Regions from separate parts of the Arthrobacter sp. GQ119 genome, predicted to be linked through region 1. Evidence: riboswitches for the same ligand, from Rfam matches in the RefSeq annotation. Region 1 holds a riboswitch; each other region holds the start of a gene.

Region 1 (5,125 bases):
GTTCCTCGATCACCCGCTCCGTGAGCGAGCCCAGATCGAGTGCTTCCAGCGTCTGGTAGGCGCGCAGATAGGGCGAGACATAGACGCTCACCTGCTGGCCATCCAGCTCGCGCCGGATGCGTTCTCCGGCGGCCCTGGCCTGGTCCACACCCAAAGGCGTGAGCGGAATCCTGTAGTCGGGCACCCGGTTGTAAATGGAGGTGTCGGCATTGGCGGCGGACTGGCCGTGCCGGATCATGATGATTTTCCCGGGCGCACTCATAGTTTCCCAGCATAGGGCCAGCCTGGTACCCAACAGCGGCAGATACGTCCGGAAGCCCAACAGGCAAGTACCAGCAACTGCAGGCAAGATAGGAACATGTTGGTTCCTTCCCGCCGTCGTCTGCGGATCGAAATCTGGATAGTCCTGGGACTGTCGCTGGGCCAGTCGGCCGCCTACTCGGTGGTGCAGCTCCTGGACAAGATGAGCCAGGCGCCGCTCGCCCAAGGCACGTCCACGCTGAACCGTTCGCAAAGCACTCGCGAATATTTCGATCTGACCTACCAGCTCCTGGACATCATCTTCGCGCTGGTGCCCGTTCTGCTGGTCCTGTACTTCATGACGGAGCAGCGGCAGCCCAAGGCCGGGACGGACAGTGACAGCGGCTCGGCTTTCCGGAAGCTCGGCTTCAACTTCGCCCGCCCCGGGCGTGACCTGCTCCAGGGACTGGGGCTGGCGGCGCTGATCGGCATTCCCTCTCTGGGCCTCTATGCCGCGGGCCGCGCGCTGGGTATTACGACGGCAATCATCCCCAGCGCGCTGGACGCGTACTGGTGGACGATTCCCGTCCTGATTCTTTCCGCGGTCCGCCACGGCATCGTGGAGGAAGTCATTGTGGTGGGGTATCTGCTGGACCGACTCGGGAAGCTCGGCTGGTCCGTGCCGGTGGCGATCTTCGCCAGCTCCATGCTGCGCGGCAGCTACCACCTGTACCAGGGCTTGGGGCCGTTCATCGGCAATGCGATCATGGGCGTGGTGTTCGCCTGGATCTACACCAAAACCCGGCGGGTGATGCCACTGGTCATCGCCCATGCACTGCTGGACATAGTGGCCTTTGTCGGCTTCAGCCTGTTCGGAAAGAGCATCGGGCTGGGGTAGGGAAAATAATTCGGCCGCCATCGGTGGGTGGCGTCGTTGACACCCGCTGATGGCGGCCGAAGTGTAGTGGCAGCGTGCTGTGCAGTTGCAGCCTGCTGCCGCGCGCGTCAGATGGTGACGGCGCCTGCTGCGGTTTCAAACGTGACGGACAGAATGCCGGGGGTGCCGTGCGGAGCCATCCAGTTGACGGCGACATCCTCCAGGGGCCGTTCGACAGGCTCACCGAGCCACTCGGTGACCCGTTCGGCGGAGCCAGCGATGGTGAGGCTGGACATCTTCACGTTGCTGTCATAGGCGTTGGACGGGTGCAGGGAAGGATCGCCCTCCCACTTCAGCATGTACGGGACCTGCGGGTCCGCAATGAGGCCCAGGATGCCGATCTGCTTCCACACGAGTTCGCGGCCATCCGGGAACTTGCGGTTGCCGTTGACTGCGGCGCGTCCCAGACGCTCCTCGAACGGGGCGAGGTCGTCCACTTCGACGCACCAGCCCATCCAGCCGCCGCCGGCGGCAGAGCGTGCGCGCACGGCCTGTCCGAACGGGGCTTTGTCCGACGCCGGGTGGTCCAGGACCTCCACGACCTCAAGGTATTTGTGTCCCGCGAGCGGGATAATCATGTTCCGCGTTCCGAAACGGGGGTGTACTCCGCCCTTCACGGCTTCAACGCCGAGGGCGGACGAAATTCGTTCAGTGGTGGCCGCCAGGCCATCGTGTTCACAGGCGTAAGAGACGTGATCCATGCGCATGCCCTCATCTTGGCATCTTGTGACGCGGCTCTCAGCTAAGGGTTGCCTAACCCGTTCGGGCTATGTGCGGAAGAGCAGATTTCCGGGATCCGCTCCGGTGCCCGCCGCCAGCCTTCAGGGCCCGCTGGAGTCACATAGCCGTCACAATCTTCGCGCGGAGCGTGGGCCCTTTCGTAAGCTTGGTCCAGGTCATGAGTGCCAGCGACAGCCCCGGCTTGCTGGCCGGCAACCCTCCTTCCGCGGTGGGGTGCCCCGGGTGAAGACCTGGCCTGCCGGCCAGTTGGCGGCGGGCAAGCGCGTAGAAGAGGTATACCGATGACGATTTCCGTTACCCGCACCGATGTGCCGGACGGCAGAGTTCCCGACGGCGCAGTGCAGGATCGCACAGCTCCCAATGGCACAGTTCTGGACGGCCGAGTTCCGGACGGTGTTCCCGACGGCACAGTCCAGTATGCCAACATCGGCGGCATCGAGCTCGAGGCCGGCGGATTCCTCCCAGACGTCACGCTTGCCTACGAAACATGGGGGACGCTCAACGCCGACGGCTCCAACGCCATCCTGGTGGAGCACGCCCTCACCGGGAGCACCCATGTGACGCGGGGCGGCGGGGACGAGGAAGGCTGGTGGGAGCAGCTGGCCGGACCGGGTGCACCGGCGGATACGGACAGGTTCTTTGTCGTCTCCATCAACATCCTGGGCGGTTGTTACGGATCCACGGGACCGGCGTCGGCCGCTCCTGATGGCAAGCCGTGGGGCTCGCGCTTCCCGCTGGTGACCCTCCGGGACTCCACCGTTGCCGAAGCGCGCCTGGCTGACCAGCTCGGCATCAGCAGCTGGTTTGCCGTTGTGGGCGGTTCCATGGGCGGCGCCCGCGCCCTGGAGTGGGCGGTCACCTTCCCCGACCGGGTGCGCCGCTGCGGCGTGATCTCCGCGGGGGCGAGCAGCACCGCCGAACAGATCGCCTTTGCACAGGCGCAGACCCTCGCCATCCGCCAGGACCCCAACTTCAACGGCGGCGACTACTACGGGGGCCCGATCCCGGAAGCGGGGCTGGCCCTCGCCCGCCGGATCGCCCACATTACCTACCGCTCGGCGCACGAGCTGGACTTCCGGTTCGGCCGGAACGCCCAGGACAGCGAAGCTCCGCTGCAGGCGGATGCCCTCCGGGACCGCGGCCGGTACCAGGTGGAAAGCTACCTGGACCACCAGGGGAGCAAGCTCGTCCAGCGCTTCGACGCCAACAGCTACATCGCCATTACCGAAGCCCTCATGAGCCATGACATCTGCCGAGGGCGCGGAACCCTGAAGGAAGCGCTGGCGCGGACCACGGCGGACTTCTTTATCGCCGCCGTCGACTCGGACCGGCTGTACTTCCCGTCCCAGTCACGTGAACTCGCGGACGCCCTCCCGGGTGACGTGGATGTCCATGTCATCGAAGCGCCGATCGGCCACGACGGCTTCCTCACCGAGATCGGGCAGCTCAGCGCCCAGCTCCGCGGGCATTTCTCGGCCTGATTCCCAGCCTGAACTCCGGCTCCCGGGACCGGCTCCGACGCCGCAGGCGATGGCTTTAGTGCCCCGTGTCTGTGCATTTATGCAGATGCGCCCTGCACTATTTGTCGTTGAGCTTGCGGCAGGGGCAGACCATACTCGTTGGAAACGGCGGCCAGTGGCACACATCACAGGTCCGCCAGAGCCTGGTCCCATGTGGTGTCGACGAAGACGCCGAAGGAGTTCACACAATGAGTACGGAAAACCCGGCCGCAAGCCGCGTAGAGGAAACCGATGTCAAGGCCTCGGGCCTGAAGAAAGTGGTTACGGCCTCCATGGCCGGAACCGTGGTGGAGTGGTATGAGTTCTTCCTCTATGCCTCCGCAGCCACCCTGGTGTTCGGCAAGATGTTCTTCCCCAATTCAGGGACGGAGCTGGATGGAATCATCGCGGCGTTCGTCACCTACGCCGTGGGCTTCGTGGCCCGGCCGATTGGCGGCATCGTGTTTGGCCACTTCGGTGACAAGTTCGGCCGCAAGCAGCTGCTGCAGCTGAGCATCATCCTGGTGGGTGTCTCCACGTTCCTCATGGGCTGCCTGCCCACCTTCGCCCAGATCGGTTACTGGGCCCCGGCGATGCTGGTGTTCCTCCGCTTCGTCCAGGGCTTCGCCGTCGGCGGTGAATGGGGCGGCGCCGTGCTGCTCGTTGCCGAGCACAGCCCCAACAAGTCCCGCGGATTCTGGTCCAGCTGGCCGCAGTCGGCCGTTCCCATGGGAAACCTGCTGGCCACCGGCGTGCTGTTCACCCTTTCCTCCACGCTGTCCCAGGAGGCATTCCTCGGCTGGGGCTGGCGCGTGGCGTTCTGGCTGTCTGCCGTGATCGTCATCATCGGCTACTACATCCGCACCAAGGTCCAGGACGCACCGATCTTCCTCGAAGCCCGCAAGGAAGTCACCGTCGAGAAGAAGGGCTACGGCGTCGCCGAGGTCTTCCGCCGCTACCCGCGCGGCGTCTTCACCGCCATGGGCCTGCGCTTTGCCGAGAACATCCTCTACTACCTCGTGGTGACGTTCTCCATCACCTACCTGAAGGTCGTCGTGCAGACCGACACGTCCCGGATCCTGCTGCTCCTGCTGGTGGCGCACTTCATCCACTTCTGCACGGTCCCGCTGGTCGGCAAGCTGTCCGACGCCTTCGGCCGACGTCCCGTCTACATGGCCGGCGCCATCCTGGGCGGAACCTGGGGCTTCTTCGCCTTCCCCATGATGGACACCGCCAATGACCTCATCATCCTCGCCGCGATCACCATCGGCCTGATGTTCCACGCCCTCATGTACGCCGGCCAGCCGTCCATCATGGCCGAGATGTTCCCCACCCGGATGCGCTACTCCGGCGTTTCGCTGGGCTACCAGGTGACGTCCATCGTGGCCGGTTCCATGGCACCGATCATCGCCACCTCCCTGCTGGGCAGCTTCAAGTCCTCCACCCCTGTGGCGCTCTACCTCCTCGGGGCCTGCATCGTGACCCTGATCTCGGTGTTCTTCCTCAAGGAAACCCGCGGCATTTCTCTGCACGACGTCGACGCCGCCGACGCCCAGGGCACCGCCGACCTTCTGGCCGCCGGCAAAAAGTAGCCACCAGGAAGCAAGCACAACAGCCGGCCCAGCTGCCCGGACCCGCGACCACGCAGGCCCGGGCAGCTGCGTGCCGGCAATCCACCCAAAGGCAGGAATTCCATGCGAGCAGCTGT
Region 2 (5,125 bases), on a different contig from region 1:
ACGAGACAGACGACGGGCTGGTGATCCGGCCCGCAAAGCTCCATGGCGGCGTGGTCCGCAGCTACGCTGACCACCGGATGGCCACCGCGGGCGCCATCCTTGGACTGGCTGTCAGGGGCGTCGAGGTCCAGGACATCGGCACCACAGCCAAAACCATGCCGGACTTCCCGCAGCTGTGGGCGGACATGGTCGCGCAAGGCACCCACAGCGGGCAGGGCAACGCCGCAGGGACCACCGGTGGCACGCAGCACTGAGTCCTGGGACGAATCCGACGTCCGCATCCGGCCCAACAAGAAAGGCTCCCGGCCCCGTACCAAGGACCGGCCCAGCCACGACGACGCCGTGACGGGACGCATCATCACCGTTGACCGCGGCCGCTACACGGCGGTTGTCGGCGAGGACTCCGGCGACGAACGCACCGTCATTGCCGCCCGGGCGCGTGAGCTCCGCCGCTCCCCCGTGGTGGCGGGGGACTTCGTGTCCCTCGTCGGAGATGTGTCAGGAGCTCCGGACACACTGGCCCGGCTCGTGAAGATCCAGGACCGGAAGACGCTGCTGCGCCGCAGCGCCGACGACACTGATCCGGTCGAACGGGCCGTCGTGGCCAACGCGGACCAGCTGGTGGTTGTTGTGGCGGCAGCCAATCCGGAGCCCCGGACCGGTTTCATCGACCGTGCGCTGGTGGCCGCCTACGATGCCGGCATCGAGCCGCTGCTGCTCGTCACCAAGGCCGACGTGAAGGACCCCTCGGAACTGCTGGACAACTACCGGCACCTCGATTTCCCGGTCATCATCAGCCGCACCGCCGACTCGGCGGCTTCCGGCATCGATGCCCGCTCCGACGACGGACTGTCCGCCCGCCTCGACATAAACGCCGTCTCCGAGCTGCGCGCCCATCTGGACGGCAAAGTCACCGTCATGCTGGGCCACTCCGGCGTCGGCAAATCCACCATGGTGAACGCCCTGACCGGCGCGGAACGTGCCACCGGGGGCGTCAACGCCGTCACGGGACGCGGCAGGCACACGTCGTCGTCGGCCCTCGCGCTGAAACTTGCCGACGCGCCCTCCGGGAGCTGGATCATCGACACCCCGGGCATCCGTTCGTTCGGCCTGGCCCATGTGGATCCGGACCGGATCCTGCATTCGTTCCCCGACCTGGAGCCCGGCACGGAGGCCTGCGAGCGGGGCTGCAAGCATGATGCCTCAGCCGTGAACTGCGGCGTGGACGCCTGGGTGGAGGCCGGCAATGCAGGACCTTCCGGTCCCGCGCGCCTTGCCTCCCTGCGCCGGCTGCTGGGCACCGATCCGCGCATGGAAGCCCAGGAAACAAAGGAACTCGGAAGCGTCAGCTGAGCCGCACGGCGCCTCCGGCCAGCGGACATCCCCGCCCCGCCGGTTCTTTGACGGTAGTTTGGAACCATGACCCAACCCGCTTCGAGCTACAACGACGACCTGCGCCTGGCCCATGTACTGGCGGATTCCGTGGACGACCAGACCATGAGCCGGTTCAAGGCGCTTGATCTTCAGATCGAAACCAAGCCTGACCTGACACCCGTGACGGATGCCGACAAAGCCGCCGAGGAATCCATCCGCGGCCAGCTGTCCCGTTCCCGCCCCCGCGATGCCGTCCTCGGCGAGGAGTTCGGCAGTTCCGGCCACGGCTCCCGGCGCTGGATCATTGACCCCATCGACGGGACCAAGAACTTCGTCCGCGGAGTCCCGGTCTGGGCCACGCTGATCGCGCTCGTTGATGAAGGTGAGCCCGTGGTGGGCCTGGTGAGTGCGCCCGCACTTGGAAAGCGCTGGTGGGCGGCCAGGGGCGCCGGCGCCTATATGGGCCGTTCGCTGGCCGCTGCCACCCGGCTCAGAGTCTCCAACGTCTCGAAGCTCTCGGACGCATCGCTGTCCTACTCCAGCCTCGGCGGCTGGAAGGAGCGGGGAAACCTGGATGAGTTCCTTGCCCTCACTGAGGACGTGTGGCGGACCCGTGCCTTCGGGGATTTCTGGTCCTACTGCATGGTGGCTGAAGGCTGCGTTGACATTGCCTGCGAACCCGAACTGAACCTGTACGACATGGCTGCGCTGGTGCCCATCGTCACGGAGGCGGGCGGCCGTTTCACCTCCCTGGAGGGAACCGACGGTCCCTTCGGCGGCAACGCCCTGGCCACCAACTCGATCCTTCATTCCGAGGTTCTCAAGCGCCTCAACCCGCAGTTGGACGATCTGCTGTAGTTCGGCCCAGCGCGCTTTCGGGGAATATTCGACGTCGGACTCCGTCCTCGGTGCGGGGTCCGACGTCGTATGTTCGGCCAGTTGCCCGAATTTCGGACGGCTGTAACAAACGGCTTAACAATTGCAACCGCTTTTTCATCGGCGGGCGGGTGTTCTAGGCTTTTCTACAGGTCACGAGTGCCAGCGTAAAACCCCGGTTTGCTGGCCGGCAACCCTCCATTCGCGGTGGGGTGCCCCGGGTGACGACCAGGCCGGTCCGGAACGGACCCGGCAAGCGCGGATCCCCGTCACAAGGGGTCCTTTCACAGCGAGGTCCCATGACTACTGCAACCTTCTCCTCCAACACTGGCGCCGGCCTGCTCGACGATCGGTTTGCCGCTGCCGGACGGCCGCTGGCGGCAGTGACCGGCGCTGAAATCCAGGCCCCGCTCATCCAGGGTGGCCACGTGCGCTATGCCAACCTCGACTATGGAGCGTCGGCGCCTGCACTCTCCGTAGTCTCCGCCTACCTCAACGAGATCCTGCCGTTCTACGCCAGCGTGCACCGCGGGGCCGGCTACGCCTCGCAGATCAGCACCTCTGTCTATGAAAATGCCCGGAACATCGTCCGCGAGTTTGTCGGCGGCCGCCCGGACGACTCCGTGATCTTCACGCGGAACACTACGGATTCGCTGAACCTGCTGGCCGGCTGCCTCCCCGTGGAGGACCACGGCCACACCGGGGAAGTCCTGTACCTGGACATCGAGCACCACGCCAACCTGCTGCCGTGGCAGGGCGTGCCCCACCGCAGCGTGGTGGCGTCCGAGACCCTTGAGGCCACCATCGACAGCCTTCGGGCTGAACTCGAGCAGGGCGACATCATCCTCCTTGCCGTGACCGGCGCTTCCAACGTCACCGGCGAGATCCTGCCGATCCGCCGCCTCGCCGCCCTGGCGCACGAATTCGGCGCCCGGATCGTGGTGGACGCTGCGCAGCTCGCGCCGCACCGCCGCATCAACATCGCCGCGGACGACGTCGACTACCTCGCCTTCTCCGGCCACAAGCTGTACGCGCCTTTCGGTTCCGGCGTCCTGGTGGGACGCACCGACTGGCTCGACGCCGGATCCCCGCACCTTGCCGGCGGCGGCGCAGTCAGTGAAGCCCGGCTCGACGGCGTCAGCTGGACCACCGGCCCCGCGCGGCACGAAGGCGGCTCGCCCAACGTCCTGGGCGCAGCCACCCTCGCACGGGCGGCCCAGGTGATCGCCGCCCTGGACCAGGAGCAGTGGCACACGCACGAGGCCGCCATCCGGTCCTTCCTCGTCGAGGGCCTGCAGAAGATCGACGGCGTCACTGTCCACCAGATCTTCTCGGACACCGACCCCGACACCGACACCATCGGCGTGGTCAACTTTTCGGTGGAGGGCTACGACGCCGGACTGGTGGCTGCCTACCTGTCTGCCGAGCACGGCGTAGGGCTGCGCGACGGCCGCTTCTGCGCCCACCCGCTCCTCAAGCGTCTGGGCCTGCCCTCGGGTTCCCTGCGCGCCAGCTTCGGCGTCGGGTCACGGCTTGAGGACGTCCAGCGGCTCCTCGCCGGCATCGAGGAGCTGCGCCGCAGCGGCCTCGGCTGGGACTACGTGGTGGACTCCGGGCGCTGGGTTCCCTCCAACGACACCCGCACCTACCCGCATTGGGCACCGAACACCCCCGGCACCGCGGGCGCTGCGCCCTGCACCCTGGACTGAGCGGCACCCTGGACTGACGGCCGCCAGACGGCGCAGTCACAAATGCGGTAAATTCGAAGGGTCAATTTTTACCCTGCCCTAAGGAGACGGCGCGTGGCACGCGGTGGCCCTAAACTCGACCACGGGCGGCGGCAGGAGCTCGGTCAAAGCTTCCAGGACGGCGGCGAGCATTACCACCGTGTTCGGCCCGGCTACCCGGCTGAGTCCGCGGATTGGCTGGTCCCTTCCGGCGCACGGACGGCGGCCGATATAGGGGCAGGAACCGGCAAGTACACGGAGCTGCTCGTGACACGCGGCCTGCATGTCAGCGCGGTTGACCCCTCCCCAGACATGCTTGAGCAGCTCCGCAACGCCTACCCTGCGGTGGAGGCGCTGGAGGGAACCGCGGAGGACACGGGACTTTCCGGATCGGCATTCGACGTCGTCACGGTGGCGCAGGCATGGCACTGGTGCGACCCGCTGCGTGCCAGCAGCGAGATCGCCAGGATCCTGCGGCCCGGCGGTGTGCTTGGCCTGGTCTGGAACCAGCTGGACACATCCGTGCCCTGGGTCCACAGGCTCTCGCGCATCATGCATGCCGGTGACGTCCACAAGCCGCACTTCCGGCCCCCGCTGGGTCCGGAATTCGCGGGACTGGAAAGCCACCTCACCCGTTGGGAGGACCCGGTCACCACTTCCGACGTCGTTGAGCTGGCGAAGTCGCGCAGCTACTACCTCAAAGCCAACACGGCCAGCCGGGCCAGGGTCACCGCAAACCTGGACTGGTACCTCCAGGAGCATCTGGGGCATACCGAAGGCGAACTGCTGCGCCTTCCCTACCTCACTCAGACGTGGCGGGCTGTCAGGGCATGATGTCGTCCGTGCAGCGGGTAGGCTTGGATCCGTGAAGACCAGTACGCCATCCTCCTCGATCGAGGACTACGTCAAGGTCATCTACTCTTTCACTGAGTGGCAGGACAAGCCGATTACGTCGACTCAGCTGGCGCAGCGCCTTGGCGTCGCAAATTCGTCGGTCTCGGAGATGGTGCGCAAACTCAAGGACCAGGGGCTGGTGCTGCACAAGCCGTACAGCGCCATCACGCTGACCCCGGAGGGAGTGCGCCTCGCCCTGGCCATGGTGCGGCGGCACCGGCTCATCGAGACCTACCTCGTCCAGGACCTCGGGT
Region 3 (5,125 bases), on a different contig from region 1:
CCAGCACGGTCTCCCTCGCCGCGCCTGCAGGCCGAACGGCCGGGGATGTCCTGGTCGCCTCGTTTACCGCGGACCTGAACCCCACGGCGGCGGTGCCGGCCGGCTGGACCGCCATCGTCAACGGGCTGGGAATCAACAGCACCACCACATCGGGCGCACGGGTCTTCGCCTACTACCGCGTCGTGGGGTCCGCGGATCCGGCAACGTACACCTGGACGTTGAGCAAGGCCGTGAAGTGGGGCGGCGGCATTACGGCCTACGACGGCGTCAGCAATACAACGCCCCTGGACAGCGCGGTGGCCACGGCGGTCAACGCGACGTATACCGCCACGAGCATCACTGTCCCCAGCGTCACGACCTCCAGGGATGGTGCCCGGCTGATTGGCGGCGTCGGCTTCGACGCGGCAACGCCGGGTGCGACGGCGCCCACGGGGTGGACGGAGCGGTGGGAGGCGGCCAACGGCCAGATCGCCGAGCAGGCCGACCGGGCACAGACTACGGCGGGCGCCAGCGGCACCGCGACTTGGACATTCAGCGCGGCCAAGGCGGCCGGAGCGTGGCGGACTGCCCTGAGGCCGGAAAGCTGACCGCGGGACTGGACCAAGGACCGGACCAGGGGACCGCCCAACCGGCGGTCCTGCCAACCCAGGACCTCAGATTTGCTTGAGCGCCTGCTCCAGGTCGCCGATCAGGTCCTCGGGATCCTCCAGGCCTACGGACAGCCGCACCACGCCGTCGCTGAGCCCGATGGCTGCGCGACCTTCCGGCCCCATGGCACGATGCGTGGTGGTGGCGGGGTGGGTGATGAGGGTCTTGGCGTCGCCGAGGTTGTTGGAGATGTCGATGATCTTCAGGGCGTCCAGCAGCGCAAAGGCGGCCTCCTTGGCCGACTGGCCCGCCGTCGTCGCGAGTTCCAGGGTGAGCACGGTGCCGCCGGCCTTCATCTGCTTGGCGGCAAGCTCGTACTGCGGGTGGGACTTCAGCAGCGGGTACTTGACCCAGCTGATGGCCGGCTGGTCCTCAAGCCATTCGGCGAGGCGCAGCGCGGTGGCCGATGAATGGTTCACCCGCAGCGCCATGGTTTCCAGCCCCTTAGTGAGCACCCAGGCGTTGAACGCGGACAGGTTAGGCCCGGTGTGGCGCATCAGCTGCTTGACGGGTCCGTCGATGAATTCCTTGGTGCCCAGGATGGCGCCGCCCAGCACGCGGCCCTGGCCGTCGATGTGCTTGGTGCCCGAATAGACGATCACGTCGGCGCCGAGGTCGCCGCAGCGCTGCAGCAGGGGAGTGGCGAACACGTTATCGACGACGACGGTCGCGCCGGCCGCGTGGGCGAGCTCGCTGACGGCGGCGATGTCCACAATCTCCTGCATGGGATTGGACGGTGACTCGAAAAAGACGGCAGTGGTGGGCACCGAGAGGGCCGTGCGCCACTGCTCAAGGTCCGGACCGTCCACGAAGATCGTCTCCACGCCCCAGCGCGGCAGGATTTCGTTGAGGATCACGAAGCAGGAGCCGAACAGCGAGCGGGCGGCCACCACGCGGTCCCCGGTGGCCAGCAGGGCGCCCAGGGCAGTGAAAACGGCGGACATGCCGGACGCCGCGGCGAAGCATGCTTCCGTGCCTTCGAGCAGGCGGAGGCGCTCCTGGAAGGTGGCCACGGACGGGTTGCCGTAGCGGGAATAGACGAAGCGTTCGTCCTCACCGGTGAAGGCGCGCTCGGCAGCGGCCGCGGACTCGTAGACGAAGCCGGAGTTCAGGAAGATCGGCTCAGTGGTCTCCTGGAAATTGGTGCGGTCCAGCCCGCCGCGGACGGCTTGGGTCTCGGGACTCCAGCCGGCGGCATCTTGATTGAAGGTCACTTAGTTCTTTCCCAGGTTTGTCGGCAGACCGCGGTTTTTCCAGCCGTTGACGGTGCGCTCACCGTACCGGTCGGGCTCTCCCTCGAAGCCTTCGAGGACGTTGTACGAGGTGAAGCCGGCCTGGGTCGCCGCGATGGCGGCGGCAATGGAGCGCTGGCCGGAGCGGCACAGGAAGACGAGCTCGGCGCCGCCGTCCTCCGGAGCCTGCTGCTTGAGCTCGTCGATGAAGGCCCGGTTGGGGATGCCGCCCGGGAAGGTCCACTGGATGAACAGCGGGTCATTCTCGGTGGCCTTGGTGTCGGGGATGCCGATGTGTGCCCATTCGCCCTCGGTGCGGACGTCCACCAGGACGGCGCCCTCCTCCAGCTTGGTCCATGCTTCGTGCGGGGTGAGGTCTCCGGCGTAGCTCATGCGTGCCCCTCGAAGGCTTCGGCGTCGAGGTTCTCGTCCGAGTCCAGCCGGTCCACGGCGGTGGCCACGGCGGCATCAGCTGTTGCGACGGCGAGGGGCAGGATGACCGCCTGCGCCACGATCACGTCCCTGCCGTTGAACGCGGCTGCCGGGTTGCCGTGCAGCACATACCCTTCGGCCAGGGCGTCCGAAATGCGTTCGCAGAAGGCACGGTTGTCCGGTCCGGTGATCAGGCGGTAGGCCAGTTTTTCCTCAGGTTTGTCCTGCGGGGCCGGCAGGGTGGCGCCGGCGGGCGCGTCCGTCATGACGGATCTCCTTCTCTCACGCTTGCAGCTCGAGTGGTCGATTGCCGAGTATTCACCTGAGGCACCCCGCCGCGAAAGGGAGGGTTGCCGACCGGCCAGTCAGGGCTTGGCGCCGGTTCTCATTACTCCTCAAAAAAGTAACACCGACGACGCCGGCGCGCACCGCCGCCGTCGTCATGTTCCGTAACGCTGGAGGCCTGCAGCGTCGGTTACAAAGATCACGACCGGGTGCATAATGACGGGAGATGAACCGCCGCAACGCCGGATGAAACCAGGCACCAGTGAACGAATCGAATGCCAATACAGTCGACCCCATGCTGCACTTTGGGTGGTTTGTGGGCCACGGGTTCGGGGTCCAGGGCTGGGGGACACCCGGTTACGGGATCGGCTATGACTGGAAAAAACCCGGCCTGTACCAGCATGCCGTACGCGAGTTCGAGCGGGCCGGACTGGACCTGTTCATCATCGAGGACTCCCTCACCGTCCCCGACACCTATGGCGGGAGCGCCGAAGTCTCGCTGGCACAGGCCTCCTTCGCGCCCAAGCACGATCCGCTGGCCCTTGTCCCGTACCTGCTCTCCGCCACGGAGCACCTCGGCATCGTCCCCACCGTCAGCGCCTCCTTTTATCCGCCGTTCACGGCGGCCCGGCTGCTGGCCACGCTGCAGCACTTCTCCAACGGCCAGCTCGGCTGGAACGTGGTGACCTCCGGCAGCGACCTCGCCGCACAGAACTACGGGCTGGACCAGCAAATCGAGCACGACCTCCGCTACGAGAAGGCGGAGGAATTCGTGGACGTGGTGCGGAAGCTCTGGCGCAGCTGGGACCAGGACGCCATCGTGGAGGACGCCGGGGCCGGGGTCTTCGCCGACCACACGAAGGTGCGGCCCATCCACCACGAGGGCGAATTCTTCCGGGTCCGCGGCCCGCTGAACACGGCTCCCCTGCCGGAGGAGCCAGTACTGGTGCAGGCCGGGGCATCGCCGCGCGGCAAGGCCTTCGCGGGAGGCAACGCGGACGTTGCCATAGCGCTGGCCCGCGGCTCCGAGGGCATGAAGGCCTACCGCGACTCCATCCGGGCCGAAGCCGCCAAGGCGGGCAGGAACCCCGACGACGTCAAGGTCCTGTTCGTCCTCAAGCCCACTGTGGTGGGCTCCAAAGCCGAGGCGGAGGAGCTGCGGGCCGCGCGGCGGGAGCTGTCGCAGCGGGACGTGGACAGCCAGCTTAATTCGATCTCATATCTGTCCGTCATCGACTTCAAACAGTTCGACCTGGACGAGCCGCTGCCGGAACTGAGCACCAACAGCAACCAGGGCACGCTGGAACACTTCTCCAAGGCTGCCCCGCCGGGCTCGACGCTGCGGGAGATCCTGCAGGCCCGCAGCGGTGGGGCCGGGGACAGCATCATCGGCACCGCGGAGGAAATCGCCGACCACCTCGAGGAAACAGGCGCCGCTGTTGGCGGGGACGGCTTCCTCTTCTCCGGCTTCGTGGACCCGGCCACCGTGCACGGCGTGCTGGACAAACTGGCACCGGTGCTCCGGCGCCGCGGACTGCTGCGGACAAGCTACAGCGACGGCGGCCTCCGCCGGAACCTGCTGGACTTCTAGTGCCATGGCCGGGACACGGAGGCCGGACAGCCTGCTGCCGGACGCAAAACGTGCCACCTTCCTGATCGGCACGGCACACCTTGTAGCCGCCGACGTGGCGCGGGTCGCCTCCGATCCGACGGTCGAAGTCGTCCTGAGCGCTGACGCAATGGAGCTGATGGGCCTCTCCAGGGATGTGGTCCAGTCGGCCATCGACTCCGGCCGCAGGGTTTACGGGCTGAACACCCTGCTGGGCTCCGGCCGGGACACGGCTGTGGTGGAAGAATCCATCCTCGACTATCAGGTGCAGGTGGTCCGCTACCACCACAGCGGGATCGGCGCCGTACTCGCTCCGGAGGAAATCCGGGCCGTGATCCTCGCGAGGCTGATCGGCTTCACCCGCGGCGGCTCCGGCGTCCGCCCTGAAGCAGCCCGGTTCTATGCAGAACTGCTCAACCGGGGTGTGCTTCCCGCCATCCCCCGCGACGGTTCCGTCGGCTCCTCAGACCTGACGCAGCTGGCCGCGGTGGCCGCCGTCGCCATCGGTGAAGGACAGGCACTGGCACCCGACGGGAGCATCATTTCCGGCGCGGCGGCGCTCGCCGCGGCTGGCCTTGAGCCGCTCGTGCTGGCCGCGGGCGAGGCCCTGGCGCTGGTCAGCGCCAACTCATACTCGATCGGGGCAGGCACCCTGGCGCTGGCCCGGCTGCTGCATCTGGCCGACCTGGCGGACACCGCTCTCGCTCTGTCGCTGGAGGCTACCGGACGGTACGACGGCGGCGGGAACCTCAGCCCGTTTTCGCCGGCCGTGCAGGCGGCCAAGGCGGTGGACGGTCAGCGGATCTCGGCCGCGAACGTCCGGCGTCTGGTGCGCGGCGGCTGGCTGGAGGACCCGAGGCGTGAGGTGTCGGTGCAGGACGCCCTCTCCTTCCGCGCCGCGCCGCAGACGCACGGCGCG

Evidence for each region. A riboswitch is a leader RNA that binds a small molecule or an ion and turns the genes downstream of it on or off. The one in region 1 is predicted to bind S-adenosylmethionine.
Region 2: it holds a riboswitch for S-adenosylmethionine, as region 1 does, so the genes downstream of both, AC6CH3_RS04660 (aminotransferase class V-fold PLP-dependent enzyme) here and metX (homoserine O-acetyltransferase MetX) in region 1, are expected to answer to the same signal.
Region 3: it holds a riboswitch for S-adenosylmethionine, as region 1 does, so the genes downstream of both, AC6CH3_RS10945 (DUF1737 domain-containing protein) here and metX (homoserine O-acetyltransferase MetX) in region 1, are expected to answer to the same signal.

The regions. Positions count from the first base shown of each region.
Region 1 covers NZ_JCAXEA010000001.1:151,784-156,908, reverse strand. Annotated here, with positions in the region: gene AC6CH3_RS00790 (histidine phosphatase family protein) at 1-262, opposite strand, end outside; gene AC6CH3_RS00785 (CPBP family intramembrane glutamic endopeptidase) at 359-1,138, shown strand; gene AC6CH3_RS00780 (VOC family protein) at 1,246-1,884, opposite strand; SAM riboswitch class IV at 2,072-2,187, shown strand; gene metX (homoserine O-acetyltransferase MetX) at 2,200-3,399, shown strand; gene AC6CH3_RS00770 (MFS transporter) at 3,627-5,009, shown strand; gene AC6CH3_RS00765 (zinc-binding dehydrogenase) at 5,112-5,125, shown strand, end outside.
Region 2 covers NZ_JCAXEA010000003.1:234,761-239,885, forward strand. Annotated here, with positions in the region: gene aroA (3-phosphoshikimate 1-carboxyvinyltransferase) at 1-254, shown strand, start outside; gene rsgA (ribosome small subunit-dependent GTPase A) at 238-1,353, shown strand; gene hisN (histidinol-phosphatase) at 1,420-2,232, shown strand; SAM riboswitch class IV at 2,402-2,515, shown strand; gene AC6CH3_RS04660 (aminotransferase class V-fold PLP-dependent enzyme) at 2,550-3,959, shown strand; gene AC6CH3_RS04665 (class I SAM-dependent methyltransferase) at 4,053-4,811, shown strand; gene AC6CH3_RS04670 (metal-dependent transcriptional regulator) at 4,843-5,125, shown strand, end outside.
Region 3 covers NZ_JCAXEA010000010.1:51,642-56,766, forward strand. Annotated here, with positions in the region: gene AC6CH3_RS10930 (PKD domain-containing protein) at 1-587, shown strand, start outside; gene AC6CH3_RS10935 (O-succinylhomoserine sulfhydrylase) at 654-1,862, opposite strand; gene AC6CH3_RS10940 (rhodanese-like domain-containing protein) at 1,863-2,273, opposite strand; gene AC6CH3_RS10945 (DUF1737 domain-containing protein) at 2,270-2,578, opposite strand; SAM riboswitch class IV at 2,592-2,705, opposite strand; gene AC6CH3_RS10950 (NtaA/DmoA family FMN-dependent monooxygenase) at 2,893-4,188, shown strand; gene AC6CH3_RS10955 (aromatic amino acid ammonia-lyase) at 4,193-5,125, shown strand, end outside.